4 regions of the Hymenobacter koreensis genome follow, and region 2 is predicted to be linked to each of the others. Evidence: riboswitches for the same ligand, from Rfam matches in the RefSeq annotation. Region 2 holds a riboswitch; each other region holds the start of a gene.

The links. A riboswitch is a leader RNA that binds a small molecule or an ion and turns the genes downstream of it on or off. The one in region 2 is predicted to bind S-adenosylmethionine.
Region 1: linked by a shared signal. The riboswitch ahead of ABD903_RS07030 (hypothetical protein) and the one ahead of metH (methionine synthase) in region 2 are both predicted to bind S-adenosylmethionine.
Region 3: linked by a shared signal. The riboswitch ahead of ABD903_RS17260 (amino acid permease) and the one ahead of metH (methionine synthase) in region 2 are both predicted to bind S-adenosylmethionine.
Region 4: linked by a shared signal. The riboswitch ahead of ABD903_RS11525 (O-acetylhomoserine aminocarboxypropyltransferase/cysteine synthase family protein) and the one ahead of metH (methionine synthase) in region 2 are both predicted to bind S-adenosylmethionine.

Annotation. Positions count from the first base shown of each region.
Region 1 is NZ_BAABHA010000002.1:965,120-972,602, forward strand. Features, by position in the region: gene der (ribosome biogenesis GTPase Der) at 1-156, opposite strand, end outside; gene era (GTPase Era) at 457-1,356, opposite strand; gene hemH (ferrochelatase) at 1,747-2,793, shown strand; SAM riboswitch class I at 2,951-3,045, shown strand; gene ABD903_RS07030 (hypothetical protein) at 3,474-3,809, shown strand; gene ABD903_RS07035 (sulfite exporter TauE/SafE family protein) at 3,945-4,874, shown strand; gene ABD903_RS07040 (PRC-barrel domain-containing protein) at 4,965-5,465, opposite strand; gene ABD903_RS07045 (hypothetical protein) at 5,527-6,180, opposite strand; gene ABD903_RS07050 (cysteine desulfurase family protein) at 6,540-7,483, opposite strand, start outside.
Region 2 is NZ_BAABHA010000015.1:247,604-255,086, forward strand. Features, by position in the region: gene metH (methionine synthase) at 1-3,484, opposite strand, end outside; SAM riboswitch class I at 3,554-3,662, opposite strand; gene ABD903_RS19815 (hypothetical protein) at 3,945-4,217, shown strand; gene ABD903_RS19820 (prohibitin family protein) at 4,192-5,076, shown strand; gene ABD903_RS19825 (class I SAM-dependent rRNA methyltransferase) at 5,280-6,470, opposite strand; gene ABD903_RS19830 (hypothetical protein) at 6,552-6,767, shown strand; gene ABD903_RS23290 (winged helix-turn-helix transcriptional regulator) at 6,752-6,880, shown strand; gene ABD903_RS19835 (GNAT family N-acetyltransferase) at 7,002-7,481, shown strand.
Region 3 is NZ_BAABHA010000010.1:749,782-757,264, reverse strand. Features, by position in the region: gene ABD903_RS17270 (fasciclin domain-containing protein) at 1-567, opposite strand, end outside; gene ABD903_RS17265 (hypothetical protein) at 802-1,677, shown strand; SAM riboswitch class I at 1,874-1,966, shown strand; gene ABD903_RS17260 (amino acid permease) at 2,323-3,804, shown strand; gene ABD903_RS17255 (oligosaccharide flippase family protein) at 3,893-5,377, opposite strand; gene ABD903_RS17250 (DUF7033 domain-containing protein) at 5,451-6,830, opposite strand; gene ABD903_RS17245 (LamG-like jellyroll fold domain-containing protein) at 6,943-7,483, opposite strand, start outside.
Region 4 is NZ_BAABHA010000006.1:119,403-126,885, reverse strand. Features, by position in the region: gene dxs (1-deoxy-D-xylulose-5-phosphate synthase) at 280-2,226, opposite strand; gene ABD903_RS11540 (lysylphosphatidylglycerol synthase transmembrane domain-containing protein) at 2,534-3,607, shown strand; gene ABD903_RS11535 (lipocalin family protein) at 3,689-4,102, opposite strand; gene ABD903_RS11530 (LysM peptidoglycan-binding domain-containing protein) at 4,330-4,620, shown strand; SAM riboswitch class I at 4,864-4,984, shown strand; gene ABD903_RS11525 (O-acetylhomoserine aminocarboxypropyltransferase/cysteine synthase family protein) at 5,382-6,770, shown strand; gene metX (homoserine O-acetyltransferase MetX) at 6,990-7,483, shown strand, end outside.

The DNA of each region.
Region 1 (7,483 bases), on a different contig from region 2:
GAAGTACTTGCCTACCCAGTCGCCGTAGCCGTAGTGTCGGTCGCGGGTTACGCCCGACTGGTTGTCCATGATGGCCTTCCGTTCGCCAACCAAGCGGTTGAACAGGGTGGACTTGCCCACGTTGGGGCGGCCCACAATTGCAATGGTATTCTTCATTGTGCTGACCCCAGCCGTCGGTCCGACCATGTTCGACGGTGCCCGGGGTAGTTAAGTGAGTATGAGTGGTCGGGAGTATTCGTTACAGCAGGACTTTAAACATCAGATAAATGCCAAAACCAATTGCGGCAAGCGCAGCAGTTAATTCATTCATCCAGTGCTTGAAAGAATATGTGGTTTTATTACGGGACGGGTAGTTTGTCTGCACCCGGTTCCACAGAACGAGGCCGATCAGAAAGAGGATTACGCCGATTATACCTGCATACCAATCGGGGATTTCCGAAAACAGTTCCCCCACCCTTAATCCTGCTTGTAGCCGAAGCGGCCGAGCATTTTAGCGTCGTGGCGCCAGTTTTCGTTGACCTTCACGTGCATTTCGAGGAAAACCTTCTTCTGGAAGAACTTCTCCATTTCCTCGCGGGCCCAGGTGCCTACCTTCTTGATGGCGTCGCCTTTGTTGCCGATGATGATGCCCTTCTGTGACGCCCGCTCGCAGTAAATGATGGCGCGCATCCGGATGATGTTCTCGTCTTCCTTGAACTCTTCAATCACGACTTCGGTGCTGTAGGGCACTTCTTTCTTATAAAGCTTGAAGATTTTCTCCCGGATCATTTCCGAGGCGAAGAAGCGCTCCGGCTTGTCGGTCAGCTCGTCTTTGGGGTAATACGCTTCGTGCTCGGGCAGGCGGTCGATGATGTGATTAAAGACCTGCTCGGTGTTGAAGGCATTTAAGGCGGAAATCGGAATGATTTCGGCGGCATTGGGCATGTGCTCATGCCAGTAAGCCATTTTGGCTTCTACCTCTTCCTGCGTGGCTTGGTCGATTTTGTTAACCAGCAACAGCACCGGCACCTCGGAACGGCGCAGGCGTTCTACCACCGGCTCTTCGTCGTACTTCTCGAAGATATCGGTGACGAACAGGATAACGTCGGCGTCTTCCAGCGAGGAGTACACAAAAGACATCATGGCCGATTGCAACTCGTATTTGGGCTGAATGATACCGGGCGTGTCGGAGTATACCAACTGAAAATCGGGGCCGTTCAGAATGCCCAGAATGCGGTGGCGCGTGGTTTGGGCTTTGCTGGTGATGATGCTCAGCCGCTCGCCCACGAGCACGTTCATCAGGGTCGACTTGCCCACGTTGGGTTTGCCGATGATGCTCACGAAGCCGGCGCGGTGCGGTTTGGGGTCGGTAGTCACAGGAGGTAATGCGTTAAGGGGCACAAAGGTACGGCTTTATGCCCGGCCGGGCTGCATAGGCTGAATAATAGGCGCTTACGGCAGCCCACAGCCTTCAGCAACGCGCGGGCTGCTAGCAGCTAACGGCTGGCTCTGAGCCGGTGTTTAGGGAACAGAGTCATCATTCCTGCCGCCTCTTTAGGTAATAATGTGGTGGGTTTCCTTCATCATCACGCCACTGGACAGAACAGGAGCCGTAACTATAGCTCCCAGTCCCCTGTGAAACCCTGATGGAAATCAGCTCCGGGGGCAGGACTTTTGCCATGAACGCAAACCTTGTGGGCGCTACCTTTGTCTGGCAATTGCACACTGCGCGGGAATTGATTTCCGCGGTGTTCCTTGCCTCTTACTATGCCTTCCACTCCCGCTTCTACCAAAGGCCGCATCGGCGTGCTGCTCGTGAACCTCGGCACGCCCGATTCACCCAAAACCGCCGACGTACGCCGTTACCTCAACGAGTTTCTGACCGATGGCCGCGTGGTGGACATGCCCGCTGCCATTCGTTACCCGCTGTTTCGGGGCGTAGTGGTACCGCTGCGGGCGCCCAAATCGGCTAAGGTGTACCAGCAGCTCTGGACGGAGCGTGGCTCGCCCCTGCTCTTTCACGGCCTCGACCTGAAAAAGATGGTGCAGGAGCAGCTTGGTAACGACTACCTCGTGGCCTTTGGCATGCGTTACCAGAACCCCAGCATCGAAAGTGCCCTGCAGGAGCTGCGCGACGCGGCCGTGGACCGCATCATTGTGTTGCCGCTGTTTCCGCAGTACGCGGCGGCCAGCACGGGCTCGGTGCAGGAGAAAGTGATGGAAATTGTGAGCAAGTGGTGGGTGGTACCCAGCATCAGCTTCATCAGCAGCTTTGCCGACGACCCCGGCTACATCAACACGTTTGCCACGCTGGGCAAGGCCGAAATGGCCAAGCGCAACTACGACCACGTGGTATTCAGCTACCACGGCATACCCGAGCGCCACGTGCTGAAGGGCAGCCAGAACGGTTACTGCAAGCTGGCGAACTGCTGCAACCACTACAACAAGAACAACCGCTACTGCTACCGCGCTCAGTGCTACGAAACCTCGCGGTTGCTAGCCAAGGCCATGGACCTCGCGCCCGAGCAGTACACCGTAACGTTCCAGAGCCGCTTGCAAAGCCGCCTGCGCGACCCATGGCTGCAGCCCTACACCGACGAGGTGCTGAAGGAATTCCCTGGCAAAGGCATCCAGAACGTGCTGGCCTTCAGCCCCGCTTTCGTGGCCGATTGCCTGGAAACCACCATTGAGGTGGGCGAAGAGTTCAAGGAAATGTTTGAGGAAGCAGGCGGCGGCCACTGGCAGCTGGTAGCCAGCTGTAACACGCACCCGCTGTGGGTGGAAGCCGTGGTCGACATGATTCACCGCAACTAAGTACCAGCACCCTTTTTGAGTTGATTTTACCACCGGCCAGTTGCCTGCTACTCAGCGGCGACTGGCCGGTTTTTCGTGGCCCGATGGAAAAGTATTTGGGGTTTTGAAATCGTCGCCCTTACATTTGGGCACCAATTCTTTCTTTCCCAAAGGATTGTTTTTATACAGAGGCGTGGAGAGACTGGCTCCGTGAAGCGCCGGCAACCATCGGGTGTATTACCCGAACGGTGCCAAGTCCAGACCATATAAAAACAAGAGCCGTGGCTTCCACCCTCACCCTTCGCGCAACGTTATCTGGTCCGGCTACTTGGCCGCTGAAGCCCATGGGCTCGACCTGCCGGAGTACCTATGCGGTACTCCCCGTGTGCTCGTGTTGTTGTTGAGGGCCGCCTTTCCCCATATTTCCTGCTGACTCGTGACCGGCTGGCTGCTGTTTGCAGCTCCGGCACGCCTGAAATGCCGCGTTCCTGCTAAGGCCGCGCCGTTTCCCTCAGCCCCCTGTTTTCTGGTTTCACCCTTGGCGTTTCCTCGTGCGGGCGGCGCCTACCCCTGCTGCATAGGCGTTTCGCTCTTAACGCGAAGGTGGCGCAGTTGCGCGAGCAACTGGTTCAGGCCGAAGCGCTAGGCCGTTGCGCCATTTTGCTTCGGTATCCGCCGGCTAGGCCATTTTCTACTTACTCATGCCTGTTTTCCCTTTCTCGGCCGCGGCTGGCAACACGCCTCAGCGGTCATTCCTGATTTACCCTGCTAGCCGCCGAAAGGTCCCCCGGCGCTTTACTCATCGGCGGTATAGCAGTTCCCTCAATCCAGCCCTGCGGCAGCGTCTGCTGGCTTACATACCTGATGTATTCGGCTGGCTGCAGGCCGGGGCGCACACCTACCTCTGCCCCAATACGAGCTACTTAACCGCAGCCGTGCACCAAGCCCTGGTGCGCGTGGTGCAGCAGGAAACCGACCTGTCCCACGAAAGGGCCTCGGCCTACGTGCTGGCACTTCGCCAGCAGAGCGGCTACTAGCCGGCTGATCTTTTCCACTCCGGCTGAGCAGTCTGACCCACCTCACTGCGCTACCTCATTCTCCTACCACAACCGCAAATGCCCGAAGCTCGACTAAACCCAGAGTCTGCTGAAGACCAGCCTGCCCTTGCGGTTGTGACCGATTCGTCCGCAGCACCGAATCCCGTGTCGCGGTCGGTCATCCGGCACATTGCGACTGCCGAAACCAGGTGGCGCCGCATTGTAACGGCTTCGCTGTTAGCGTTTGGGGCCCTGCTTGCGTTTGATATTGTGTCGCTGTATTATACCTGGCCGCAGATATGGAACGCCGTCAGCAACGCCAACATGTTCTACATTTTTGTGGCCGTCGGCTTTGGGGCGCAGCTGGTCGATGGACTGCTGGGCATGGGCTACGGGGTGGTTACAGCCATTAGCCTCATGTCACTGGGCATGAGCCCGGTGGCTGTTAGCGCCAGCATTCATACCGCCGAAATGTTTGCCAGCGGTGCCTCGGGCTACTCGCACTACAAGCTGGGGAACGTGAACCGCCGACTGGTAAAAGCGCTGGTGCTGCCGGGAGTATTGGGGGCAGTGAGCGGCGCTCTGCTCCTTTCGTACACCGGCGAGCGGTATGCAACTTGGGTTAAGCCTGTTTTGGCCACTTACCTGCTTTACCTGGGCTTCCGCTTGCTGGCCCGGGCGCTTAGTCGCATAGAACGAAAGCGAAAAGCCACCCGTCTGGGTTGGCTGGCCGCATTCGGTGGCTTCCTCGACTCGTTTGGCGGTGGCGGCTGGGGGCCCTTGGTCACCAGTACGCTCATTGCCCGGGGGCGCACGCCGCAATACGTTATCGGCTCGGTTAGCCTTACTGAGTTTTTCGTGACGTTTGCCAGTGCCCTCACATTTTTCGCTACCCTTGGTATTTCACACTGGCAAATCGTGCTCGGGCTAATTGTGGGCGGCCTATTGGCAGCCCCGCTGGCGGCTCGTTTGGCCGGCCGAATTTCCACGCGCATCATGTTCTTGGGCGTGGGCCTCATGGTAATAGTATGGAGCGTATGGGCACTGCGCAAGCTGTTCTTCTAGCTTAATTCATCGGCTGGGCCTAGACACACCAAAGGCCGATGAGCTACTATAAAAGTCGTTCATCGGCCTCTGGCCTGAGAAAATAGTGCGCTACCCCAGTGGCGGGGCGCTGCCATCCGGCAAGCGGCGCATGGATGCCTGTTCGGCAGTACGACGTGCGCGGTAAAAATGGCTTTCGTCGTACGGCGGGCCTTCGTAAAAGGGCGTGTTGTCGTTGGCAACGGGCACCGGCAGGCGCAGGGCCCTGAGCATGGATTCCTCCAGGTCGCGGCTGATGTGAATATCCTGGTACGGCGGATAGTTCATCACCGAGTTAATGTCGAGGGCAGGCACGAATACGTTATCGTCGTCGTGGTCGATAGCGGCGGCACCGATGGGAATCAGCACGTGTCGTTCCCGGTCGTTAATGTTCAGTGCCGAATCCAGCTCCACGTCGAGGTAGCGCACTTTCAGCGCGTCGGGCTCTACGATAAGCTCGTACACATCGCCAAATCTTTTACCATCGGCGCCGCGCACGGCCCACCCGCGCACGTCGGGGCTGCCGTCGGCCACTTCAAAGTCTTTCAAATCGCGCAGGCGCACCAGATGCATGCCGGCTGCGGAGGGGACATTCGTTGGCTCCATTCGGGTTTCCAAAAATCAGGTTAAGACATTATGCGGCCGGCTTTTCCAGCACACGCACGATGTTAGCGGCTTGCTGGAAAAAAACCTGGGTGGCTTGTTGCTCGGCGGGCGTATCGGTACGGCCGGTAAGTTGGGTGGCCTTTTCACGCAGGGCTTTGGCCTCGCGTTCTACAGTGGTATAACCTCGCTGCTGCAATGCTTCGATGAGGTCGGCAGCGGCCACAAAACCCGGACGCAAGCTGCCGTTTTGCTCGTTGATGCGGCTGGTGGCACTGGTCAGGTCGTTGCGCCGCTCGTCTACGTTGGCATCGCGCAGGTCGCTGCGGTCGGCCATGGTTACCAGCACGTTGCTGAGCAGCAGCAATCCGCGGCGGGCGTAGGTTCCGGAGGTGGGGTCGTCGGCCACGAACGCGTAGAAATCGGCCGGGGTGGCAGTGCCTTCGGCAGCCAGCGCATCGGTGTCGGCGGGGCGGGAGTCGGGTTGCACCTCGGGGTCGGCTACCGCGGCAGTATCGGCCGGGGTTGAGGCAGCCGGAGCGGGGGCGGTGGGCACCGGCTGGTCGGGGCCGGGGTCACGGCTGAGCAGGTACCAGGCGCCCAGGCCCAGCAATGCCAGCACCAGCAAAATCAGCAGCCACGGGCTAACCGATTTCTTTTTGCGTTGAATGTTGATGTCGGCCATATATAGAAAGGTCGGTTTGCACGGGAGTACGCACAGCCGTCAAAAATGGGTACTTCAAAATAAAAACTTCCCGCCGTGCATATTCTCACCTTCCTGTTTAGCCCAGTCGATGCTCATGCAAGGCATGTGACTAACGTAAGCGATGAATGAGCCATAATAATGACCGGCTTTCGATGCGCCAATTATAAGCCACTGAGTTACTATTGAAGCAGATGTCCCAGTGCTTTCTACGAAAAATTACTTGGGCATTGCGTCTAAAAAGCAAGCTGCGGCCTAAGCCTGTTTTTGCCAGAAACCAGCCGATAAAAAAGGCCCGATTCTGCTTCAGAATCGGGCCTTTTTAGTTGCATGGGCAAGCGTTAAGCCGGCACGCGGCGGTACATTTTAGCTAGCTGCTCCACTGCGAAATCGACTTCCTGTGGAGTGTTGTACTTGCTCATCGAAAACCGGATTGCCCCGCGGTTGGGGTCGCAGCCCAAGGCGGAGAGTACGTGTGAGCCTATGTTTGAACCGCTGCTACACGCCGAGCCGCCCGAAGCCGACACGTGGTTGATATCGAGGTTGAACAGCAGCATCTCGTTCATATCGGAGGGAGGCAGGCTCACGCTCAGTACGGTATACAGGCTCCGCTCAGCATCGGCCGACAAGCCGTTGAACTGCACATCGTCGATTTCAGCCCGCAGCCGCTCAATAAACCGGTCCTTCAGGCCCTGAATGTGCTGCTGGTGCGCGGCCATGTCGCGGTAAGCAATTTCAAGCGCCTTGGTCAGGCCTACAATGCCGTACACGTTTTCGGTGCCAGCGCGCACATTGCGCTCCTGCGCGCCACCGTGAATCAGCGGCTGCACCTGTACTTCGCTGTTGCAAAACAGGAAGCCCACGCCTTTCGGACCGTGAAATTTGTGGGCCGAGCCTACCAGGAAATGACTACCGAGCTGGCGTACGTCGTGGCGGTAGTGGCCCATCGTCTGCACGGTGTCGGTGTGAAAAATGGCGCCGTGCGCACGGCAGATGTCGCTGATGGACTGAATATCGTTCAGGTTGCCAATCTCGTTGTTGCCGTGCATCAGGCTCACAAACGAGCGGGTGTTTGAACCCAGCAGCTCCTCCAAATGCGCCAAATCCAGCTGGCCCTGCGCATCGTGGCGCACAAAGCTCAGCTCAATTTCTCCTTTTTTGGCCAGCGCCTCCAGCGTGTGCAGCACCGCGTGGTGCTCCAGCTTAGACGTAACGGCGTGCTTCAGCCCCAGCGTGCGAATGGAGCCAAATGCGGCGTAATTGTCGGCTTCGGTGCCACCCGAGG
Region 2 (7,483 bases):
CTTCGGCGTCGAGGAGCTGGAACAGGGTGATTTTCTCGGTATGGTCGGGGCAGCCGGGGTAGCCGGGGGCCGGGCGCACGCCGCGGTATTTCTCCTGAATGAGGTCCTCGTTCGACAGGTTTTCGCCCGAGGCGTAGCCCCAGAACTCCTCGCGCACGCGCTGGTGCAGGCGCTCGGCAAAAGCCTCGGCGAGGCGGTCGGCCAGGGCTTTTACCATGATGCTGGAGTAATCGTCGTGGTCTTTTTCGAACTGCTCCAGCAGCTTTTCGATGCCAATACCAGCCGTTACAGCAAAACCGCCGATGTAGTCCTCGCGGCCGGTTTCGCGCGGCGCCACGAAATCGGAGAAGGCAATATTCGGAATGCCCGTGCCCTTCTCGCCCTGCTGGCGCAGGGTGAAAAACTCGGTGGCCACCTGCTGGCGCGAGTCGTCGGCGTACACCTGAATCGTGTCGTAATCGACGGTGTTGGCCGGCCAGAAGCCCAGCACGGCGCGGGCCGTGAGCAGCTTCTCGTCGATAATGCGCCGGAGCATGGCCTGCGCATCGGCGAAGAGCTTAGTGGCGGCTTCGCCCAGGTTTTCGTCGTCCAGAATGCGCGGGTAGCGGCCTTTCAGTTCCCAGGTGTGGAAGAATGGCGTCCAGTCGATGTAAGTAGCCAGCTCGGCCAGGTCGTAGTCTTCCAGCACTTTGGTGCCGAGGAAACTGGGCTTGGTAATGGGCGTGGCGTCCCAATCGGCGCGGAAACCGTTGGCACGGGCGGCCTCAATGGGCAAATAGTTTTTCTCGCGCTGACGGCTGGCATAGTCGTGGCGCAGGGTTTCGTACTCGTCGCGCACGGCGCGGGCGTAGGTTTCACTGGCCGAACCCAGCAAGCCGGCGGCCACGCCTACCGAGCGGGAGGCGTCGTTTACGTGTACCAGCGGGCCGGAGTAGGCCGGGGCCACTTTCACCGCCGCGTGCAGGCGCGAAGTGGTGGCCCCGCCGATGAGCAGCGGCGTTTTTAGGCCGCGCTTTTCCATTTCGGCCGCCACGTACACCATTTCGTCGAGCGAAGGCGTAATCAGGCCGCTCAGGCCGATGATGTCCACGTTGTGCGCCACGGCTTCGTCGAGAATTTTCTCCAGCGGCACCATCACGCCCAGGTCCACGATGTCGAAGTTGTTGCAGGCCAGTACTACTCCCACGATGTTCTTGCCTATGTCGTGCACGTCGCCTTTCACGGTGGCCAGCAGGATTTTACCGGCGGTCTGGCGTTCCTGCCCGCGCTTGTCGGCCAGCAGGAAGGGCTCCAGATACGCCACGGCCTTCTTCATCACGCGGGCCGATTTCACCACCTGCGGCAGGAACATTTTACCGGCGCCAAACAGGTCGCCCACCACGTTCATGCCGGCCATCAGCGGACCCTCAATCACGTCGAGCGGCCGCGGCAGCTGCTGGCGCACTTCCTCGGTGTCCTGGTCGATGAAGTCGGCAATGCCTTTTACCAGCGCGTGCTGCAGGCGCTCTTGTGCGGGCAGACTGCGCCAGGCATCGGCCACCACTTCGGTTTTGCCTTTCTGCTTCACGGTTTCGGCGAAGTCCACTAGGCGCTCGGTGGCGTCGGGGCGGCGGTTCAGCAGCACGTCTTCCACCAGCTCCAACAGGTCCTTGGGCACTTCGTCGTACACGGCCAGCTGGCTGGGGTTCACAATGCCCATGTCCAGACCGGCGCGAATGGCGTGGTAGAGGAAGGCCGAGTGCATGGCCTCACGCACCACGTCGTTGCCGCGGAACGAGAAGCTGATGTTGCTCACGCCGCCGCTGGTGAGGGCGCCGGGCAGGTTGGCCTTGATCCAGCGCACGGCCTCAATGAAGTCGAGCGCGTAGTTGCGGTGCTCGTCCATGCCGGTGGCCACCGTCAGGATGTTGGGGTCGAAAATGATGTCCTCGGCCGGGAAACCGACTTCGTTCACCAGAATGTCGTAGCTGCGCTTACAGATTTCGATGCGCTTCTCGAACGTATCGGCTTGGCCGTTTTCGTCGAAAGCCATGACCACCATGGCCGCGCCGTACTGGCGCACGGTGCGGGCGCGCTGCCGGAACACTTCCTCACCTTCTTTCAGCGAAATGGAGTTGACGATGCTCTTGCCCTGCACGCACTTCAGGCCGGCTTCCAGTACGCTCCACTTCGAAGAGTCGATCATGACGGGCACCCGCGAAATGTCGGGCTCCGAGGCAATCAGGTTCAGGAACGTGGTCATGGCCTGCTCCGAGTCGAGCATGCCTTCGTCCATGTTTACGTCAATCACCTGCGCGCCACCCTCCACCTGGTCGCGGGCCACAGCCAGGGCCTCCTCGTAGGCGCCGGTGCGAATCAGGCGGGCAAAGGCGCGCGAGCCGGTGACGTTGCACCGCTCACCCACATTCACGAACAGGCTTTCGGGGGTAATGCTGAAGGGTTCCAAACCGCTCAGACGGGTGGCTTGCAGTACCTCGCGTAAGGGGCGGGGCTGATACCGGCCGGCCAGCTTGGCCAACTCGCCGATGTGCTGAGGCGTGGTGCCGCAACAGCCGCCCACCACGGTTACAATGCCATCTTTGAGGTAGTCCTCCACCACGGCCGCGAATTCCTGCGCCGACTCGTCGTAGCCGCCAAAAGCGTTGGGCAGGCCGGCATTTGGGTAAGCGGAAATGTGCACGTCGGCAATGCGGCTCAGCTCCTTCACGTACACCTTGAGCTGGTCGGCGCCGAGGGCGCAGTTCAGTCCCACGCTCAGCAGCGGCAAGTGGCGAATGGAGTTCCAAAAGGCTTCCACCGTTTGGCCCGACAGCGTGCGGCCCGAGGCATCAGTAATGGTGCCCGAAATCATGATGGGCACCACACGGCCGCCTTCGTCGAAGAACTTCTGCACGGCGTACAGGGCCGCTTTAGCGTTCAGCGTGTCGAAAATGGTTTCGATGAGTAGGGCATCGGACCCGCCGTCCACGAGGCCGCGCACCTGCTCGTGATAGGCCGCGGCCAGCTCATCAAATGTCACGGCGCGGAAACCGGGGCGGTTTACGTCGGGCGAGAGGGAGGCGGTGCGGTTGGTGGGCCCGATGGCGCCGGCCACGAAGCGCGGCTTGGCGGGGTTTTGGGCGGTAAACTCGTCGGCTACTTCTTTGGCAATGCGCGCCGACTCGTAGTTAAGCTCGTAGGCAATGTGCTCCAGGCCGTAATCGGCCTGGGCAATGGTGGTGCCGCTGAAAGTGTTGGTTTCCACCATGTCGGCCCCGGCGGCGAAATACTGCGCGTGAATGTCCCGGATGATGTCGGGCCGGGTAATGCTCAGCAGGTCGTTGTTGCCGCGCAGGGGCTTGGGATGGTCAGCAAAGCGCGCCCCCCGGAAATCCTCTTCGCTCAGCGTATGCCGCTGAATCATGGTGCCCATGGCGCCGTCGAGCACGAGTACGCGCTGCTGGAGGATGTCGTGGAGGGGGGAGTCGGTACAGTGCGTCTTCATGGTTTTCCTTCGGAATAACAGCTTCAACAAGCCCATCCAGAAAGAGAAAACCGCGCAAACGGGTTCCTTTGCTCATCTTCTTCCACCTTGGGGGTGAAATGGGAGTTAGCACCTCCGCCACAATGGCTGGTTGCTAAGACGTCGCAGGGCCCAGTCCCTCGGTCTTTCTGGATAAGCAGTAGCGAAGTTACATACGGATGGGTTAGCAACCAAGGTTCACGCTTGGGGAATGCGTATGCAGGGTGCAGGCAAAACAACCAATAAAGCGGGTCTGATACTTCCTGGTTCGTTCTGTCCATCCGGCGTCCGCACAGCCGAAACATTGCGTTCTTCGGGTTTACTGTACACATAGCTTGGAGTAACGCGGGCCGCCGGTAGGTGCCGTAAGCGAAAAAATCCCGCGGGAATGCTCGGCAGTACGGATATTGTGGCGCTTATTCCTTTGCCCACACGCTTGGCCATGTCTGCATTCCGTGCTTCGTACCGCTGGCTGGTGGTATGGCTGCTTTTTTACGGCGTGGCGCTGCCTTACGCGCTGCCCACCTTCCTCGACTGGCTTAACCAGCCCTCCGACCAATGGCTGACCTACGGCGTGCTGGGCTTGCTAGCCGTGGCTACGGGCGTAGCCTTGTCGTTGTACCAGGCCGGACGTGCCCTCATTCGCCGGTTCCAGCCGCCTTCTTCTACTCCCCCTAAACTCGATTCGCATGAGCGCCCTACCCCTCGCCACTAACCGCCGTTGGCTGAAGCCGATAATTTTCGCTGGCTTGTTGCTGCTGGTGCTCATTGGCAGCTGCAGCCTGATTAAAGTAGAGCGTATTGATGCCGGCAACGTGGGCATTAAAGTGAACCTGACCGGCACCGGCCGGGGCGTGGACGATATTACCTATACCACGGGCTGGGTGTTCTACTCACCCATCAGCACGGCCGTGTACGAGTTTCCGGTGTACACCCAGCACAAGGAGTACGAGGAGTTTGAGGTGCAGAGCAAGGACGGCTCCAGCTTTGGCGTGGCGCCCAGCCTCAACTATTTCATCCAGCAAGACAAAGTGGACGACATCTTCCGCCAGTACCGACGCCCGCTGCCCGACCTGGAAAACGGCTTCCTGAAAACGGCCGTGTACGAGGCCTATCGCGTGGCCACCAACCGCTACACCGCCGACAGCCTCATCAGCAACCGCGGCTCCTACGAATCCCAGGTGAAGGCGAATCTGATAAAACAGCTGCAGGCCATGGGCTTCACGGTGCAGCAAATCACCACCAAGCTGGAGCCGCCCGCCAGCCTGAAAGCCGCCATCGACGCTAAAAACACGGCTGTGCAAACCGGCTTGCAAACCGAAAACCGCATCCGCCAGGCCGAGGCCCAGGCCCGCATTAACATTGCCGAAGCCGAAGGCCGGGCCAAAGCCATCCGCATTGCCGCCGACGCGCAAGCCTACGCCAACGAAAAGCAGCAACAGTCGCTCACGCCGCTGCTGGTGCAAATGCGCTGGATTGAGGCCTGGGAGAAAGGCGGCAGTAGCGTGCCCACGTACACGGGTGGCAGCAGCAGTCAGTTTCTGATGCAAATGCCGGCGCCGGGCGCAAAGTAAGGGCCTCACCCCCGGCCCCTCTCCGAAAGAGAGGGGAGCCACGGCGGCTGTAGCGCCACGGCGCGGCTCAGCTTGACTGATACGGATGCCAATAAACCAAGCGGGGCCGCCGAACTTTAGTTCGGCGGCCCCGCTGTCGTTGAACGGAATCGTTGCGGCCCTCAGGCTCCCCTCTCTTTTGGAGAGGGGCCGGGGGTGAGGCCTTAATCCACAGCCAGCACCAAACCCTTGAGGTATTCGCCCTCGGGGTGGAACAGGCTCACGGGGTGGTCGGCGGGTTGGGTGAGGCGGTGCAGAATGCGCGCCGGGCGACCGGCCTCGATGGCCGCAGCCATGATGGCGCCTTCGAACAGCTCCATGCTCACCACCTGCGAGCAGCTGAAGGTGAACAGCAGTCCGCCGGGGGCAATTTGCTTGATACCGGCCACGTTCAGGCGCTTGTAGCCCATGAGGGCGTTGTGGCGGGCCGAGAGGTGCTTGGCAAACGCCGGCGGGTCGAGCACGATGAGGTCGTACTGGTTGTGGCGGTCTTTCAGGAAGGTGAACACATCCTGGGCGTAGGATTCGTGCTTGTCCTGCAGGCCGGTTAGCTCGGCGTTGCGGTCGGTTAGCTCCACGGCTTTCTTGCTGGAATCAACGGAGTGTACCAGCTCGGCGCCGGCTTGCAGGGCGTACACCGAGAAGCCGCCGGTGTAGCAGAACGTGTTGAGCACGCGGCGGCCGGGGGCGTAGCGAGCCAGCAAGGCGCGGTTGTCGCGCTGGTCGATGAAAAAGCCAGTTTTCTGGCCCGTTTCCCAATCCACAGCGAAGCGGTGGCCGTTTTCCTGCACCAAGTGCTCGTGGCCGGTACTTTCACCAAATAGGTAATCATTCTTGGCGCCGGGCGCGGCTTTCTGCGGCACGGTTTCGGAGCTCTTGTCGTAAATGGCGCGCAGGCCGGGCACGGCGGCTTGCAGGGCGGCCGCAATGTGCGGGCGGGCCAGGTACATACCGGCGCTGTGGGCCTGCACTACTGCCACGTCGCCGTACACGTCAATGATCAGACCGGGTACGCCGTCGCCTTCGGCGTGTACCAAACGGTACACGTTGGTATTGCCTTGGCCCGTCAGGCCGAGGCTGTGGCGGAGTTTGTAGGCGTTGCTGAGTTTCTCGATCCAGAAAGCTTCGTCGGCTACGGCGGCCACGTCGCCGAAGGCCAGCATGCGGACCGCAATGGAGCCGGGCGCGTAGTGGCCCATTCCCAGCGGCTCGCCGTTATGCGCGTGTACTGCCACCACCTGCCCCTCGGTTACCTCGCCCTGCATGCGGGCAATGGCGCCCGAAAACACCCAAGGGTGCAGGCGGCGCAAGGATTGGTCTTTACCGGGTTTGAGCGTAACAATGGCAGCGGACATAGCAAACAAAAGCAGATGGGAACCACAAAGGTACACACCCCGGCGCGGGCTTGCATCGGCGGAGTTGCGTACACTAGCAGCATGGACAATCCCATCGACGCCCTGATTCAGTTAATCAAAGGCAAGCACAAGGCTGACATTCTCATATTCCTGAACCCACAGCCCCGCCGTTTCAGCGACGTGCGCCGCCACCTCGGCGAAACGGTGAGCGAGCGAATTCTGACAAGCAGCTGCGCGAGCTGGAAGCGGCCGGCCTGGTACAGCGGCGCGTGTTTCCGGAGGTGCCGCCCCGGGTAGAATACAGCCTCACCCCGCACGGCTACACGCTTTGCCCGGTGCTGAAGCAGATGTGGCACTGGGGACGCGGCCACTTGCGGCAAGAAATACAAACAGCCGTGAGTTCAAATTAACCGCCTGCCCGCCGTTCGTGCTTAAAACTTCCCTCGGTGTAAGTAGCCGGCTGTGGCTGTACGCTCTTGGATAGGGCCGGCTCACCTACGTCCTTCGCGGCCAGAACTTCCTCTTTCCTCAATGAGCAACTCGCCTGCTTCCCCCGTTGAAATTCTAAGTTTCCAACCCGAGCACCAAGCGGCGTTCCGCGACCTGAACCACGAGTGGATAACCCGCTTCTTCACCCTGGAGGAGCTGGACCGCCGAATGCTCGACGATCCACAGGGCTACATTCTGGATGCTGGAGGCTACATTTTTATGGCTCGCCACGCGGGGCAGCTAGTGGGCACTTGCGCCCTGATTAAAGAGCACGACGGCGTATACGAGCTGGCCAAGATGGCCGTAACACCCAGCGCCCAGGGCTTGGGCATCGGTTGGGAACTGGGCCGGGCGGTTATAGCGCACGCCCGGCAAATTGGCGCCCGGGAAATCGAGTTGCTTTCGAACCGTCGCCTCGCCCCGGCCCTTGGGCTCTACCGCAAGCTAGGTTTCGTGGAGGCACCGCTTAACCCATCGGAATACCAGCGGGCCGACATTCGGATGGTGCTGGCGCTTCGCTAGGC
Region 3 (7,483 bases), on a different contig from region 2:
GGGCTTCACGAAAACCTGCGCGGTGCTCAAGGCCACCGCCGACTGCACAATGTCGGCGCCGGTGGCCAGCATTACTTTATCGGTCACGTGAATGGTGCCGTTTGCAGCGGTAATGTCGGTGCGTAGTATGCGGGACCCGTTTACGTACAAATTACCGTTGCGACTCACCATGCGCCGGGTAATGCCAAGCAGCGAAGGCGTAACCGTACCAGCGGGCAGGGTGCTGATGCGGCGCGAGCCGTTGCTCACGTGGTATTGCAGCGTGGTGGTGAGAAATGGAGTTTGCAGGGCATTCAGGTCGGCAGCCGTGCGCAAACCGAGCCGGGCAAAGGCGTCGTTGGTCGGGGCGAAAACCGTGAAGTTGCCTTCGGGGTCGTTTGGATTTTTATTAGACAGTACGCCCACCACGCCGCCGCGCACGGCCGCGTCTTCCAGCATGCTGAAATCGGGATTGGCCACGGCCACGCTGGCAATGGACGGATCGGCATCCGCTTTTTTATCGCAGCCTGAAAGCAGTAAAAGAGCGGCCGTGAGGCCGGAAAACCAAAGGTGTAGGGTTTTTTGCATGAGCAAAGGGGCAACAAGTTGAACCAGCGTAAGACGACTTCACCGGCGAGTAGGCATACAAACGCAACGCGCAGGAGAACTGGATTTTGTCTATTTGGGAAAAATATTCCCGAATAGAATCCAACGCCAGAACCTTGACCGTAAGTTGGTCGCGACAGAAATTTAACAAATTCAATGGGATTGTGTTTTTGCTCTGTCGGCATCAACAGCCGTTTTCTTTGCCCTGCCACTTGTATGCAACACACCTACTTCGCGCGAACTTTCCTGCTAGCCGCTACCCTGTTCTTTGTTTCTCACGCTCAGGCCCAAAGCCTGGTTAGCGGGTTTATGGTAGGCAAAGGCCACGGCTCCGTAGCCTTTACGGGTACCGCTGAACGCTACAAAAACGTGTATCTGGTGCCCGAAAAGGTGGAAGGGGTACCCGTTTTTCAGGAAATCCAGGTGTCTTCGGTGAGCGTGTACACCACCTACGGCATCAGCAACAAGGTGGAAGCCATTGTAAGCTTGCCCTATATTAAGTCGGAAGGCAAAGGCAACAACGAAGGCTTTACCAACTCGCGCAGCGGCCTGCAGGATATTACGGGCCTGCTCAAGTTCAAAACCTTTTCAACCGAAGTAGGAAGCAGCGTGCTCGATTTGTTGGGGGTAGTGGGGGTAAGCACCCCGGCCAGCAATTATCAGTCGAACGTGGGCTTGGAGTATATCATTGCCATTGGTAACCGCGCCACCAAGCTCAATACCTTGGGCGTAGTGCACCTGAAAACACCCTCAGGCGTGTTCCTGACCGGCCAGGCCGGCTACAGTTACCGCACCCGGCAGGTGCCCAACGCCTTTATTGCCGATGCCAAAGTGGGTTACGCCGGCCTCAACCTGTACGCCGAAGGCTGGGCCTCGTTCCAGCAGTCGAGCGACGAAGGCACCGACATTCTGCAGCCGGGCTTCACCGGCGACTTCACCGCTACCCGCGTGAACTACACCCGCGTGGGCGTGAGTGTTTTTAAGCCGGTGGCCAAAGGTTTCGGGGTGGTGCTAGGCGCCAGCCAGTACGTGGGCGGCCGCAACCTGGGCCAGTCCACGGGCGTGTCGGCGGGTGTGTCGTACAACTACTAACCCGCTGATTGGCTGGTTATTCAACGGCCCTTTTCAGTCAGTCCAAAACAGCCTCCGCGCGCCTGCACCGTTAAAGCAGGCGCGCGGAGGCTGTTTTTATACCGGCCGTGAGGCAGACATAAATCGGGAACGATTTGCAGATGCGGCGAGGCGGCTCCTACCTTTGCGGCATCAATTCTTTACTGCTGAAGGATTGTTTTTATACAGAGGCGCGGAGAGACAGGCTCGACGAAACGCCGGCAACCCCCCGGAACATCCGGAACGGTGCCAAGTCCTGATCATATAAAAACAAGTTGCTGTGGGCGCTCTGGTCAGCCTTTTTGCTTCGTTTATCCGCCGTGGGGCGGCGTACTACCCATCTACCAACCCGCAGGCCATGGGCCTGCACGTAGAGGGCCGTTGCTGTTGTTGTTGAAGTACGCTTTCCGGTAACGGTCATCACACTTGTGCCCAATTGGGCGCTGATGCATAGCAGGACCTTACTCTCCTGCGGGTAGATGGCATTGCGCCATTTACACCTTCCTTCTGTCTTCTTTTTTGCTTCTCGTTTGGTAGCCCTAAGTAGGCGTCACCAAGCGTGGGCGTCACGCAATGCGCAAGGCACCGGTTTCCGGTAGCTCTCGGCCGATTGCAGCTTTCTTAATCATGCTTAAAAAATCGTTGGAACTGCTGCGGCTGGAAGCCGCAGAGACTGGCTCGCATACGCTCAAACGCAGTTTGGGGCCGTTTAACCTCATTGCCATTGGGGTAGGGGTAATTATTGGGGCGGGTCTGTTTTCGCTTACCGGTATTGCGGCCGCGAACCACACGGGCCCGGCCATTACCCTGTCGTTTATTGTGGCGGCCGTAGGCTGCGCTTTCTCGGCTTTGTGCTACGCCGAGTTTGCCTCTATGGTACCGGTAGCCGGCTCGGCCTATACGTACTCGTATGCCACGCTGGGCGAGCTATTTGCCTGGATTATTGGGTGGGATTTGGTGCTGGAATACTCCGTGGGGGCAGCCACCGTGGCCATCAGCTGGTCGCAGTACTTGGTGCGGTTTCTGGCCAAGTACGACCTGCACATTCCGCCGCAACTGGTGATGTCGCCGTTCGAAACCAGCACGCTGGCCGACGGCTCCACGGTGCATGGTGTGGTGAATTTGCCGGCCATTCTGGTGGTGTTAGCTATTACGGCCATCATCGTGCGGGGCACACAGGGCTCGGCGTGGTTTAACGCCATTGTGGTGGCCCTGAAGGTATCGGTGGTGCTCGTGTTCATCGCCCTGGGCTGGCGCTACATCGATCCGGCCAACTACCAGCCGTACATACCGGCCAACACCGGCAAATTCGGCGAATTTGGCTGGAGCGGGATTCTGCGCGGCGCCGGCGTGGTCTTCTTCGTGTTCATCGGCTTTGATATTGTGGCCACCATGGCCCAGGAAGCCAAGAACCCACAGCGCAACATGCCCATCGGCATTATTGGCTCCTTGCTGGTGTGTACGGTACTGTTCGTGCTGTTTGGGCACGTTATGACGGGCCTGGCCAACTTCTCGGAGTTCAAGAACAGCGCGGCGCCGGTAGCCATTGCCATCGAAAAAACGCCCTATGCCTGGCTGAGCTCGGCCGTAATTCTGGCCATTCTCATCGGCTACACCTCGGTTATTCTGGTCGATTTGTTGGGCCAGTCGCGGGTATTCTTCTCCATGTCGCGCGACGGATTGCTGCCGCGCGTGTTTTCGCAGGTGCATCCGCGTTTCCAAACCCCGCACAAGTCCAACCTGCTGCTGGGCGCTTTCATCAGCCTGTTTGCGGGCTTGGTTCCCATTAATGTAGTGGGCGAAATGTGCAGCATCGGTACGCTGCTGGCCTTTGTAATGGTGTGCCTTGCCGTACTGATAATGCGCAAACGCGAGCCAAACGCGCCGCGAGCCTTCCGTACGCCGTGGGTGCCGCTGGTGCCCATTCTCGGCATCATTACCTGCTTGATTATGATGCTCAGCTTACCTTGGGACACATGGTTGCGCTTGTTCGTGTGGCTGGCCCTCGGCTTGGTGATTTACTACGCCTATGGCAAAAAGCACAGCAAGCTGCGGCTGGGTTTACAGGTTGATGATACCGTGGAGCCCGAAGGGAACCGAATAGCCTAAAAGCCTTCAAAAGATAACCGCAGCGGCGGCAGGAGCGCATCATTAAGTGTTCCTGCCGCCGCTGCGGCCTGCAATACGCTTGGAGCAACTATTTCAGCCAGAAACGGCTACGGGTTTTTTGCCACAGCTGAATCACCTCGGGCTCGGCATTGGTCAGGAGCAGCAGCCCCCCGTAGGTGCCCGTGAGAACCGCTGAGCGCAGCACCATGGTCAGAAATGCCGAGGGTAGCGTGGGCACCAGCCATGCCGCGAGGCCTGCCGCCGCCGCAATACCCAGCACCAGCAGGATGCGCATGCTAAAGGGTTGCATGCGGTACGCGTACCACACAAACCACGTGCGCGCGATGTTAATAGCCGTCATGGCCAGTAGCGTGGCCAGGGCTGCGCCGGTTATGCCCATTGGCGGAATTAGCACCAGGTTCAGCACTACCGTGATTACAGCCAGGGAAAGATTGAAGATCAGGTCGAAGCGGTAACGGGGCGAGGTAACTACAATGAGTCCGTTCACGCCCGTAATGCCATCTATAAGCCGACCGGCCATCAACAGCAGCACGGAAACCGCGCCCGCCGCGTATTCGGGCTTGCCAATAAGGCCGTAGATGAAATCGAGATTTAAGCCGATTCCTAGGGCCAGGTAACACCCAAGCACCGTGCCCAGGCGCGTGGCCCGTCGGTAAAAATCGGCCATGCGGGTCAAGTCTTGCTGTTTCCAATAATCGGCCAGCAGCGGAAAGGCAATCTTGTTCAGCGCCCGAAACGGAATAACCAGCGCCGTGCTGATGTAGGCGGCCGTGGTGTACACCCCCGTAGCCGCGAAGTTGATCTGCGCGCCTACCATCAGCGTGTCGATGGAAGTGATGATGAGGCCCGACATGTTGGAGAGCAACGCAAAGCCGCCATAGCCCACTAGGGTTTTCAGCGGCTGTACGCGCAGCACGGCGGCGTTAGGGCGGAGGTGCAATTCACCTATGTACAGCAGGTAAAGCACCGTTACCAGCACATTGAATGCGTAGAGGCTAATAAAGGCCAGCACGAATTCGTGGAAACTCAGCAACCCTTTGCCGTAGAGCACGGCCAGGATAATGGTAAGCACGCGCTGCCCGATATCCTGCACGAAAGCCGTGAACGAGGAGTGGTACAAGGCCCGTAAGTACGATTCGAGCAGGCTGTAGAGCAGCGTGAAAAACGCCAGCAGCACCACCCAGAAGTAATACGGATTGAACAGCGCCGACTCGTGCTCGTACTGCCGCAACACCAGCGGCCGCCCTAGCAAGTACAAAGCCGTGACTACGCCAAAGCCCAACATGGGCAAGCCCAGCAGCAAGGGTAGGAAGCCGTGGTGCCCCGTTTCGCGGTTGCGGAAGTAGGGGAAAAACCGAATGCCCACACTGCCGAAGCCCAGCGCCGCCACCTGCGCGTAAATGGTGGCAATTTGAACCAAAGTGCGCGTCAGGCCAATTTCGTCGGGGGCCAGCAGGCGCGGCAGCACGAAAGCCGTGTTCACGAAGCCCAGGCCCAGGCCAACGTACGATATTACAGTGTTGCGCAGCCCTTGCCGCTGGAGGATGCCCAAGTGAGGAAATGAAAGGCAGATACGGAAACAGGCAAATGATTACAGCTGCGACGGTTGCGGTGCGCCCCTTTTCTCAGCTCGGTTTTTGGTCATTCACAATTTGCTGGCCGGTCATGAACGCGACATTACGGCTGCGAAGGTACTCCATCAGCGCAGCGAACTGGCGCGGCCCGGTAACGGTGTTGGCCGGATCGAAGTGGTCGTTGTGCCAAAGCAGAGTGCACACGCCCCCAAACCGTTCGATTTCCTGCAACATGGGTTCCAATGCTGGCAATATTTCTTGCGGTGCTAGCTGCAGGTAACTCGGGTGGTGCAGCGTTGCATCCATCACGTTCAGCGGAATTTCCAGAAAGGAACAGGCTCGGCCAGTTGCAAAATTGAAGGGCTGAAACGGCAAACAGTAACTGTTGCGGAACCCAAAGTGCTCGGGAAAACCTAGCGTTGAATCGTAGCCGAAGCCTTCCGCATCCACCAAACCAGGTGTGAGGCGGGGCTCCCAGCTCAGGTAATGGAAGCGGTTGCCGGAAACGGTGCCGGGCAGTAGCTGCTTTTCCCGGCGCAGCTTGGCCGCATCGGTAGCCGTGCCAATGCTACCGTGTACGGACAACTCTGCGCCGCTGGCCTGCAGGTTTCGTAAGCGACGCTGCATGCCCGGGGCGCTTACGCGGTAGTCGGCGTTCGGCGTTCCGTTCGCGGCTTTTTGGGTGCTGCCGAGCATAAAAAAGGTCGATGGGGCACCGTGCTTGCGGGCTGTAGCCTGCACAGCTTCCAGGTTGTTCCAGGCATCGACCCCCGCCAAGCTGCGCATGGCTATCTGGAAGGTTTCAAGCAGCCGTCCTTGCTGCAATGCGGCTTTCGCCGGTGCTTTCCAAGAACCGAACAGGCTGTCTACGTCGTGGGTGACGAAAGCCGCCCATTTCGCACCACCAAGCCAGCGGCGGGGGCGGAGCTGCTCGCCCGTTACGTGCTCCACGGCTGTGCGCAGCACCTCGAAGTAGCAGTTGACCACCGGCACATCCACAAAACCATATTGGTGTTGCACGCTGGCCGCGTAAGGAAACCGACCGTGCTGGTCGCGCTCTTCCGAAAAGTATTCCTGCCAGCCGCTAAGTAGGTAGAATGCCGCCGAAACCAGGTCGGCATGAACCAGAGCACGGCCGGACTGCAATGTCAACAACGGCTGCCCGGCCGCTGGACCGAAGAAAAACGGTACTTCCCTGCCTTGCCACTCGTGCCATATGGGGGCAGGCGGGTACGGCTGGCGTTGGTCAAAGAAGCCGGCATCAGCAACTGCAACTTCCACCTGCGCCTGCTGGCCGGGCACCCCAATCGTAACCGGGCTTGTTGGCTCGTAGGCCTGCCAAAAGTGCTGCAACACGTAGGCAAGGCGTACTTCGGAGCTAATAGAAGCTGCCGCAACGGGCACAGCAGGAGCAATAATGGACGCGGGCATAAGGCTGCGAAGATATCCGTTACGAAGTTTATGCTTGAAACTGGTCAACAAAAAGCTACGGGCCGCTGCACGAATGCAGCGGCCCGTAGACAACGAAACCCACAACGAGGTGCTATTCGATAACCAAACGTTTGGTGGCCACGCCTTCAGCCAAGGCAACCCGCAGCGTATAAACGCCCCGGGCTAAGGCCGGCAGTGCCAGTTTTTGATTTTCCTGAGCAACCGTAGCGGGCAGTTTCTGCGCAAACACCTGCTGGCCCAATGCGTTGACCACCGTTACCTCGGCACCTAGTTTGCGGGCCGAAACCGGCAGGCCCAGCCATAACTCCTGACGGGCGGGGTTGGGGTACACGCTCAACTGTTCGCTGAGTGCGGTGTTAGCGGCCAGTGGCCGGTTGGGGTTCAGCTCCAGCGAAAAACGACCCGGCAGGGTGGTGCCGGTGGCCGTGAAAGAATAGATGGCCTGCTGCGCCAGGTTGATGCGGGTACCGGTTTGCGCATCGTGCAGAAACGCGGTGGTGCCGGCCGGCAGGTTGATTAGGCGCGAGGCTTCCAGGGTGTAGGAGCCCGGCTGCGCCACCTGTACCAGCAGCGGCACCGTTACCGGGCTTTGGCCCGGCAGAGGCAGGCCGCTGATGGAAAGCTCGCTGCTG
Region 4 (7,483 bases), on a different contig from region 2:
AGCTTATTAAAAGAATTCATGGCAAAGTACAAAATATTGTCAACGGAAAAATCATATATTATTTATTAGAAAAAGACAACAGACAAATATGCATATACCTAGAAAACACGAAATTATCTTTTGCTCTTATTCTTACTATCATCTGATTTTCTGCGAGAACAGGGCATTGTTCTTTCTGCTAAGTCGGAGTACTTAAGAGCAACTGGCCTAGCTCCAAAAAGCCGAAAGCCCCGCCGGACTAATCCGGCGGGGCTTTCGATTTCGCTTATGCTGCGGCTACTAGCGCAACGTTAGTTTCTCAGTTTTAGCGGCGGTTACCTTGGCTGCCTGCTCACGCACAGCTTGCGCAATACCAGCGGCATCGAAACCGCACTCTTTGTATAGCTCATCCTGCGAGCCGTGCTCCACCACGCGGTCGGGAATGCCGAGGCGCTTCACGGGCAGGCTGTACCCGTGGTCGGCCATGAACTCCAGCACGGCGGCGCCGCAACCACCCTGCAGACAGCCGTCTTCCACGGTTACAAGGGCTTTGTAGCGTCGAAGCACCTGGTGCAGCAGTTCCTCGTCGAGGGGCTTGCAGAAGCGCAGGTCGTAATGGCCGGTGTCGAGACCTTCGGCTTCCAGCAGCTGGGTGGCTTTCACGGCGTAGTTGCCAATGTGGCCGATGCTGAGAATAGCTACGTCGCCGGAACCCTCACGCACGGTGCGGCCGGTGCCCACCGCAATGCGTTGCAGGGGCTTGCGCCACTCGGGCATTACGCCTTCGCCGCGCGGGTAGCGGATGCTGAACGGCCCGGCGTTTTCGGGCAGCGTGGCTGTGTACATCAGGTTGCGTAATTCCTCCTCGTTCATGGGCGCCGAAACCACCATGTTCGGAATGCTGCGCATGTAGGCCAAATCATAGGCGCCGTGGTGGGTGGGGCCGTCGGCGCCGGCAAAACCGGCGCGGTCGAGGCAGAACACCACGTGCAGGTCCTGCAGGGCTACGTCGTGCACCACTTGGTCGTAGGCGCGCTGCATAAACGACGAGTAGATGTTGCAGAACGGAATCATTCCCTGCGTGGCAAGGCCGGCCGAAAAGGTTACGGCGTGCTGCTCGGCAATACCTACGTCGAAAGCGCGTTCGGGCATGGCCGCCATCATGATGTTCAGCGAGCAACCCGAAGGCATGGCCGGCGTTACGCCCATCACCTTGTCATTCTGCTCGGCCAGCTCCACCATGGTGTGGCCGAAGACGTCTTGGTACTTGGGCGGCTGGGGCTTATCGGGGACTTTTTTGTAAATCTCGCCCGTGATTTTATCGAACAAGCCCGGCGCGTGCCACAGCGTCTGGTCCTTTTCGGCCAGCGCGTAGCCTTTGCCTTTCACCGTTACGCAATGGAGCAGCTTAGGTCCGGGAATGGACTTCAAGTCGTTCAGAATACTCACGAGGTGCTGCACGTCGTGGCCGTCCACGGGGCCAAAATAGCGCAGGTTCAGGGCCTCGAACAGGTTGCTCTGCTTCATGAGCGTGGCCTTCATGGCTTGCTCCACTTTGCGGGCAATTTGCTGGGGGTTGGGCCCGAACTTCGAGAGCTTGCCGAGTACGTTCCACAGCTCGTCGCGCACGCGGTTGTAGGTGCGCGAAGTGGTAATGTCGGTGAGGTATTCCTTGAGCGCGCCCACGTTGGGGTCGATGCTCATGCAGTTATCGTTGAGGATAACGAGCAGGTTGGTGTTGGCTACGCCGGCGTGGTTTAGGGCCTCGAAAGCCATACCCGCGGTCATGGCGCCGTCGCCGATTACGGCAATGTGCTGCCGGTCGAACTCCTTTTTGTAATCGGAAGCCACGGCCATGCCTAATGCCGCGCCGATGCTGGTGGAGCTGTGACCCACCCCAAAGGCGTCGTACTCGCTTTCCTTGCGCTTCGGGAAGCCCGACATGCCGCCGTACTTGCGGTTGGTGGGAAACTGCGCGCGACGGCCGGTCAGGATTTTGTGGCCGTAGGCCTGGTGGCCTACATCCCACACCAGTTGGTCGTAGGGCGTGTTAAAAACGTAATGGAGCGCTACAGTTAGCTCTACCACGCCGAGCGAGGCGCCAAAGTGGCCGCCGTAAATCGAAACCGAATCGACAATGAATTGCCGCAGCTCTTGGCTCAGCTGGACCAGCTGGTCCTCGCGCAACTCTTTTAAATCGGCAGGCGAATCAATAGCCGCCAGCAAGGGTCCGGGTTCGACAATCATTGGGGAAACGGCAGACAAATAGAATGGTAGTGACTCAACCAGCGCACGGCCAGAATGTTGCAGCAGCGCTAAAGTAGAGCCAATGCCAGCAGGCAAAGGTACGACAAATCTAAATCGGCGGTTCGCCCAGGCACTACATCCTAACGCTATAACAGCCTGCACAAAACGCTTCGGGCTGGACTGCCGTTGTTTTGCGCAGAACGCGGTAGTAATTCCCTATCTGCGGCTATTCTCGGCCTTAATGTAGTTTTAACCGCCTCCCGTAAACCTACTGCGTATTTTTGCCGGGCATTCCCCTCTCTTTCGCATGAGTAACCTCCAGCAAGACCGTCAGCTGCTCGAAAAACTGTCGCCTTCGCGCATGTTGTTGCCGGTGGTCATTGGGTTGGGCGTAGTCGGCTTTATGTTCTGGCGCAGCTACAAGCCCGGCGACTTGGCCCCGTTGGCCGATGCTCGCCCGTGGTGGCTGCTGGTTACGCTGCTCGTGCTGCTGGTGCGCGACCTGGGCTACGTGTACCGCATCAAGCATATTTCCGAGGAAACGCTGTCGTGGAAGCAAAGCCTTGATGTAATTATGATCTGGGAGTTTGCCTCCTGTGTGCTGCCGTCGGCGGTGGGCGGTACGGCTATTGCCTCGTTTCTACTGAACAAGGAGGGCATTCCACTGGGCAAGTCGTTGGCCTACGTGATGGTTACAGCCATGCTAGACAACCTGTATTTTGTGGTGGCCGTGCCGCTGGTGATACTGCTGGCCGGCGACTACATCTACCCGCACGAAGCGTTGCAGGGCGGTTTCGTGCTTACGCTCAAAATTGCTTTTGGCCTCAGCTACGTGTTCACCCTCGCGTACTCGGGCTTAATGGCGTATGCGCTGTTCGTGAACCCGCACTCGGTAAAGCGGTTGCTGGTGCGCTTGTTTTCGCTGAAAGGCCTGCACCGCTGGCGCCGCCGGGCGTACCACCATAGCCTGGAAATGGTACACGCCTCGGCACAGTTGCGCGGTAATAGCCTTGGGTATTGGCTGCAGGCGGCTTTATCTACGGCCTTCGTCTGGACGGCGCGCTACCTCGTTATCGGTTGCCTGATTGCCGCTTTTGTGCCCATTACGGCCGGCACTTTCGGCATCATCTTCGCCCGAAACCTCATCTACAAAGTGGTGTTGCTGGTGGCCATTACCCCTGGTGGCGCCGGCTTTGCCGAAGGCGCGTTTCCCACGTTCTTCCGCAAGTTCGCCGGCTCCGATACCATGACGAACTTCATTCTGCTGCTCTACCGCATCGTTACGTATTACCTGTACTTGGTGCTGGGCACCATTTTCCTGCCGCGCTGGGTAGGCCGGGTATTCGGCAAGAAAGTAGTGAAAGAGGTTATGGCCTCGTAGTATCGGCCTGACCAATAAACGACGCACAAAAAAGCCCTTCCGCCGAAGCAGAAGGGCTTTTCAATTTGCTTGAATAGTTGCTTACTCCTTTTCCAGCTGCAGCTCGGCGCCTTCGGGGCTACGTAGCGTCAGGCGGTCGTCGGTAAGCGTAACCACGTCGAAGGTGTTGGCCGCGTTACCGTTTTCGGGCGTCATGGTAATCTTCTTGTTGGCTTGGTCGAAGGTGTACTTGCCGTTCACCGTTTGCGCCTGCGAGGTCATGTTGTACTGGCCGTTGGCGTAAAACCGAATCTGCTCGTCTTCCTGGGCGTCGGTTTGCTTAACCTTGTCGCCGGAGGCGTCTTTCTCTTTATGGGTTTTCCACACCTTGCTTTCGGTGCCGTAAAGCATGTTAACGCCTTCTACCTTGCCTTCCTTGCTGCCGCAAGCGAAGGTAAACAGGGTAACAAGCATGAAAAGGCTGGCGAGGTAATGGAGGCGGGTTACTTGTTTCATGGGTGAAGTCGGTTTAAGATGAGGGAGGATCGAATGCATTAGACCGCCGTTTAGCGGCCGAGTTTCTTACGCGCAACCGTTCAAAGGGTTAACATAGCTATGTGCAAATGCATGAGGGGCAGCGGCACCACAACCTAGTTGGCAGCTCCAGCGTAAAGCAGAGCCGACCAATTGATCATCAGACTGTTGGCCGCTTTCTTTTCTCAACCTCCAACCGACACACCACCATGGGACTGTTTGATTTCCTGAGCAATAAGGGCGAAAAAGAGCCCGTAAAACCAACCACCCAACCCGCAGCCGGCGACTCGACCGGTTTCTTTGGCAACCAGACGCAGCCCGCCGCTACCCAAGGCGACTCCTACACGGTAGTAAGCGGCGACTCACTGTCGAAAATTGCCAAAAACCACTACGGCGACGCTGCCAAGTGGCACCAGATTTACGATGCCAATAAGGCCACCATCGGCAACAACCCCGACCACATTGAAGTGGGTCAGAAGTTAACGCTGCCGAAGCTATAATCGACTACCACAAGCAAGTCTGAAGCCGTCCGGAGTTAATCCCGGATGGCTTTTTTTGTAGGCAAGAAAAAATTCATAAACAGCTTAAAGGCAGACAAATACACGCATCATATATAATAAGGCACAAAAACTGCGCGCGTCTATTTTTCCTCGCCAAAAAACTTTATCAAGCTCTTGCGCTTTTAAAATCCAGCACTACATTTGTGCCGATCGATGCTTCCGGCATCAATCTTTTTTTGACGCGTTTTATTCCGAAGAGGCGAGAGAACAGGCTCCGCGACCCTCTGGCAACCACCAGCAAATGCACCAGCTGGCAGGTGCCAATTCCTGCCCCCGACCGAAATCGGCGGGGGACAAATAAATGGCGTGCTATGGCAACTACCCCACACCCCTCCGCCCCTTTCTCGTTCCGCTCTCCGGCGGCGCCCGTTACGGCTTTGTTCGTTTCCGCCGCCGCTCAGGGCATGGTCATGCCGCAGCCGCTGCATGCCGCTGCCATGTTGGGCTGTTGTTGCTGTTGTTGGTAGTTGTGCTGCGTTCGGGTTGCTAGTTAGCCCGCCCTACCCCTTCCCATTTCTGATTTTGCCGCCGGGCTTAACTGGCGGCGCGTGGCTGTTTCACTTCCGAATCTTCGTTTCGGCGCTACAGGCTACGGTTTTGGCGCATTCCACTCGCAGTTGTACCGGGTCATTTGCCGGTCAGCGCGGGGCCGCCCTCCTGCATCGAGTCCTCATTCTCTCAACCTCTTTCTCAGCCTAATCATGTCTGCTCAAAACTTCCAGTTCGAGACCCTGCAACTCCACGCCGGCCAGCAGCCCGACCCCACCACCGGCGCCCGTGCCGTGCCGCTGTACCAAACCACTTCCTACGTGTTCAAGAACGCTGAACACGGCGCCAACCTGTTTGCCCTAAAGGAGTTCGGCAACATTTACACCCGCCTCATGAACCCCACCACCGACGTGTTCGAGCAGCGCATTGCGGCGCTTGAAGGCGGTGTGGCGGCCCTGGCTACGGCCTCGGGCCAAGCGGCGCAGTTCATTGCCTTGAACAACATTCTGCAAGCCGGCGACAATTTCGTTTCGACTTCGTTCCTGTACGGCGGCACGTACAACCAGTTTAAAGTAGCCTTCAAGCGCCTGGGTGTGGAAGTACGCTTTGCCGACGGCGACAACCCCGAGAGCTTCGAGCGGCTAATTGACGAGAATACCAAGGCCCTGTACTTGGAAACCATTGGCAACCCCGGCTTTAACATTCCGGATTTCGAGGCCATTGCCGCCATTGCTGAGAAACACGACCTCCCGCTGATTGTGGATAACACCTTTGGGGCAGGCGGCTACCTGTTTCGGCCGCTGGAGCACGGCGCGCACATTGTGGTGGCTTCAGCTACCAAGTGGATTGGCGGCCACGGCACCAGCATTGGCGGGGTGATTGTGGACGGTGGCAAATACGATTTTGGCAACGGCAAATTCCCGCAATTTACCGAGCCGAGCGAAGGCTACCACGGCCTCGTGTTCAACGACGTATTTGGCAAGGGCGGTCCGTTCGGCAACATCGCCTTCATCATTCGGGCCCGCGTGGAAGGGTTGCGCGACTTCGGTCCGTCGCAGAGCCCGTTTAACTCCTTCCTGCTGCTGCAGGGCATTGAAACCTTAAGCCTGCGCGTGGACCGCACCGTGGAAAACGCCCTCAAAATTGCCGAATGGCTGGAGCAGCACCCGCAGGTGGAAGCCGTGAACTACCCTGGTCTGAAAAGTAGCCGCTACCACCAACTGGCCACCAAATACCTGAAGCGCGGCTTTGGCGGCGTGCTCACCTTCGCCATCAAAGGCTCGAAGGACACGGCCACGCAGTTCATTGACAACCTACAACTGGTAAGCCACCTGGCCAACGTGGGCGACGCCAAAACGCTCATCATTCAGCCCTCGGCCACCACGCACCAGCAACTTTCCGACGAAGAGCAGCGCGCTGCCGGCGTAACGCCCACGCTGCTGCGCCTCTCGCTAGGCCTGGAGCACATCGACGACATCAAAGCCGACCTGCAACGCGCATTCGACGCCGTAAGCAACGCCGAAACGCGCTCATTCGACAGCGACGAAAGCGAAATCCTAACCAAGCAGGAAGCCGAGCACCCCGCTACGCTGGAAGTGTAAAGGGAGGGGAAAACCGTGGCCGCGCCTGGGTACCTGGCGCGGCCCCACCTCCAGCCAGCGGGGCCTTGTTCACCGGCCTTTTCCACCCACATTGAAAAGGAGCCTCTCGCAGGCTCTACCGCACCCTCTGCGGGAGCCGGCGAACAAGGAAATTTCAAACCGAACGCGCGTAAAACTGCGCCAAGGCATTATTTAGCAGACTTTGCGGGGCTGATTTCCATGAACGAGCCAGCTGTATTGCGCCTTACCCAACCGTTGCCGCTTGAGTGCGGCGGCGTGCTACCGGGCGTGCAAATCACCTACCATACTTATGGCACCCTAAACGCCGCCCAGGATAACGTGCTGTGGGTGTGCCATGCCCTCACGGCCAACTCCGATGTGTTGGACTGGTGGCCGGGCTTGGTGGGCGCGGGTCATTACTTCGACCCGGCCGACTGGTTTATCGTGTGCGCCAACGTGCTGGGCTCGTGCTACGGCACCACCGGCCCGGCCACACCGCTGCCGCCGCACCACCGGCCGCTATACCAGGCGTTTCCGCGCCTTACGGTGCGCGACGTGGTGGCGGCGCACGAGCAATTACGTCAGCACTTGGGCCTAGCCAAAATTCACACGGTTATCGGCGGCTCCTTAGGCGGTCAGCAGGCCGTGGAATGGGCCGTGCAACAGCCCGAGCTGTTCGAACACCTGGTGCTGCTGGCTACTAACGCCCGCCA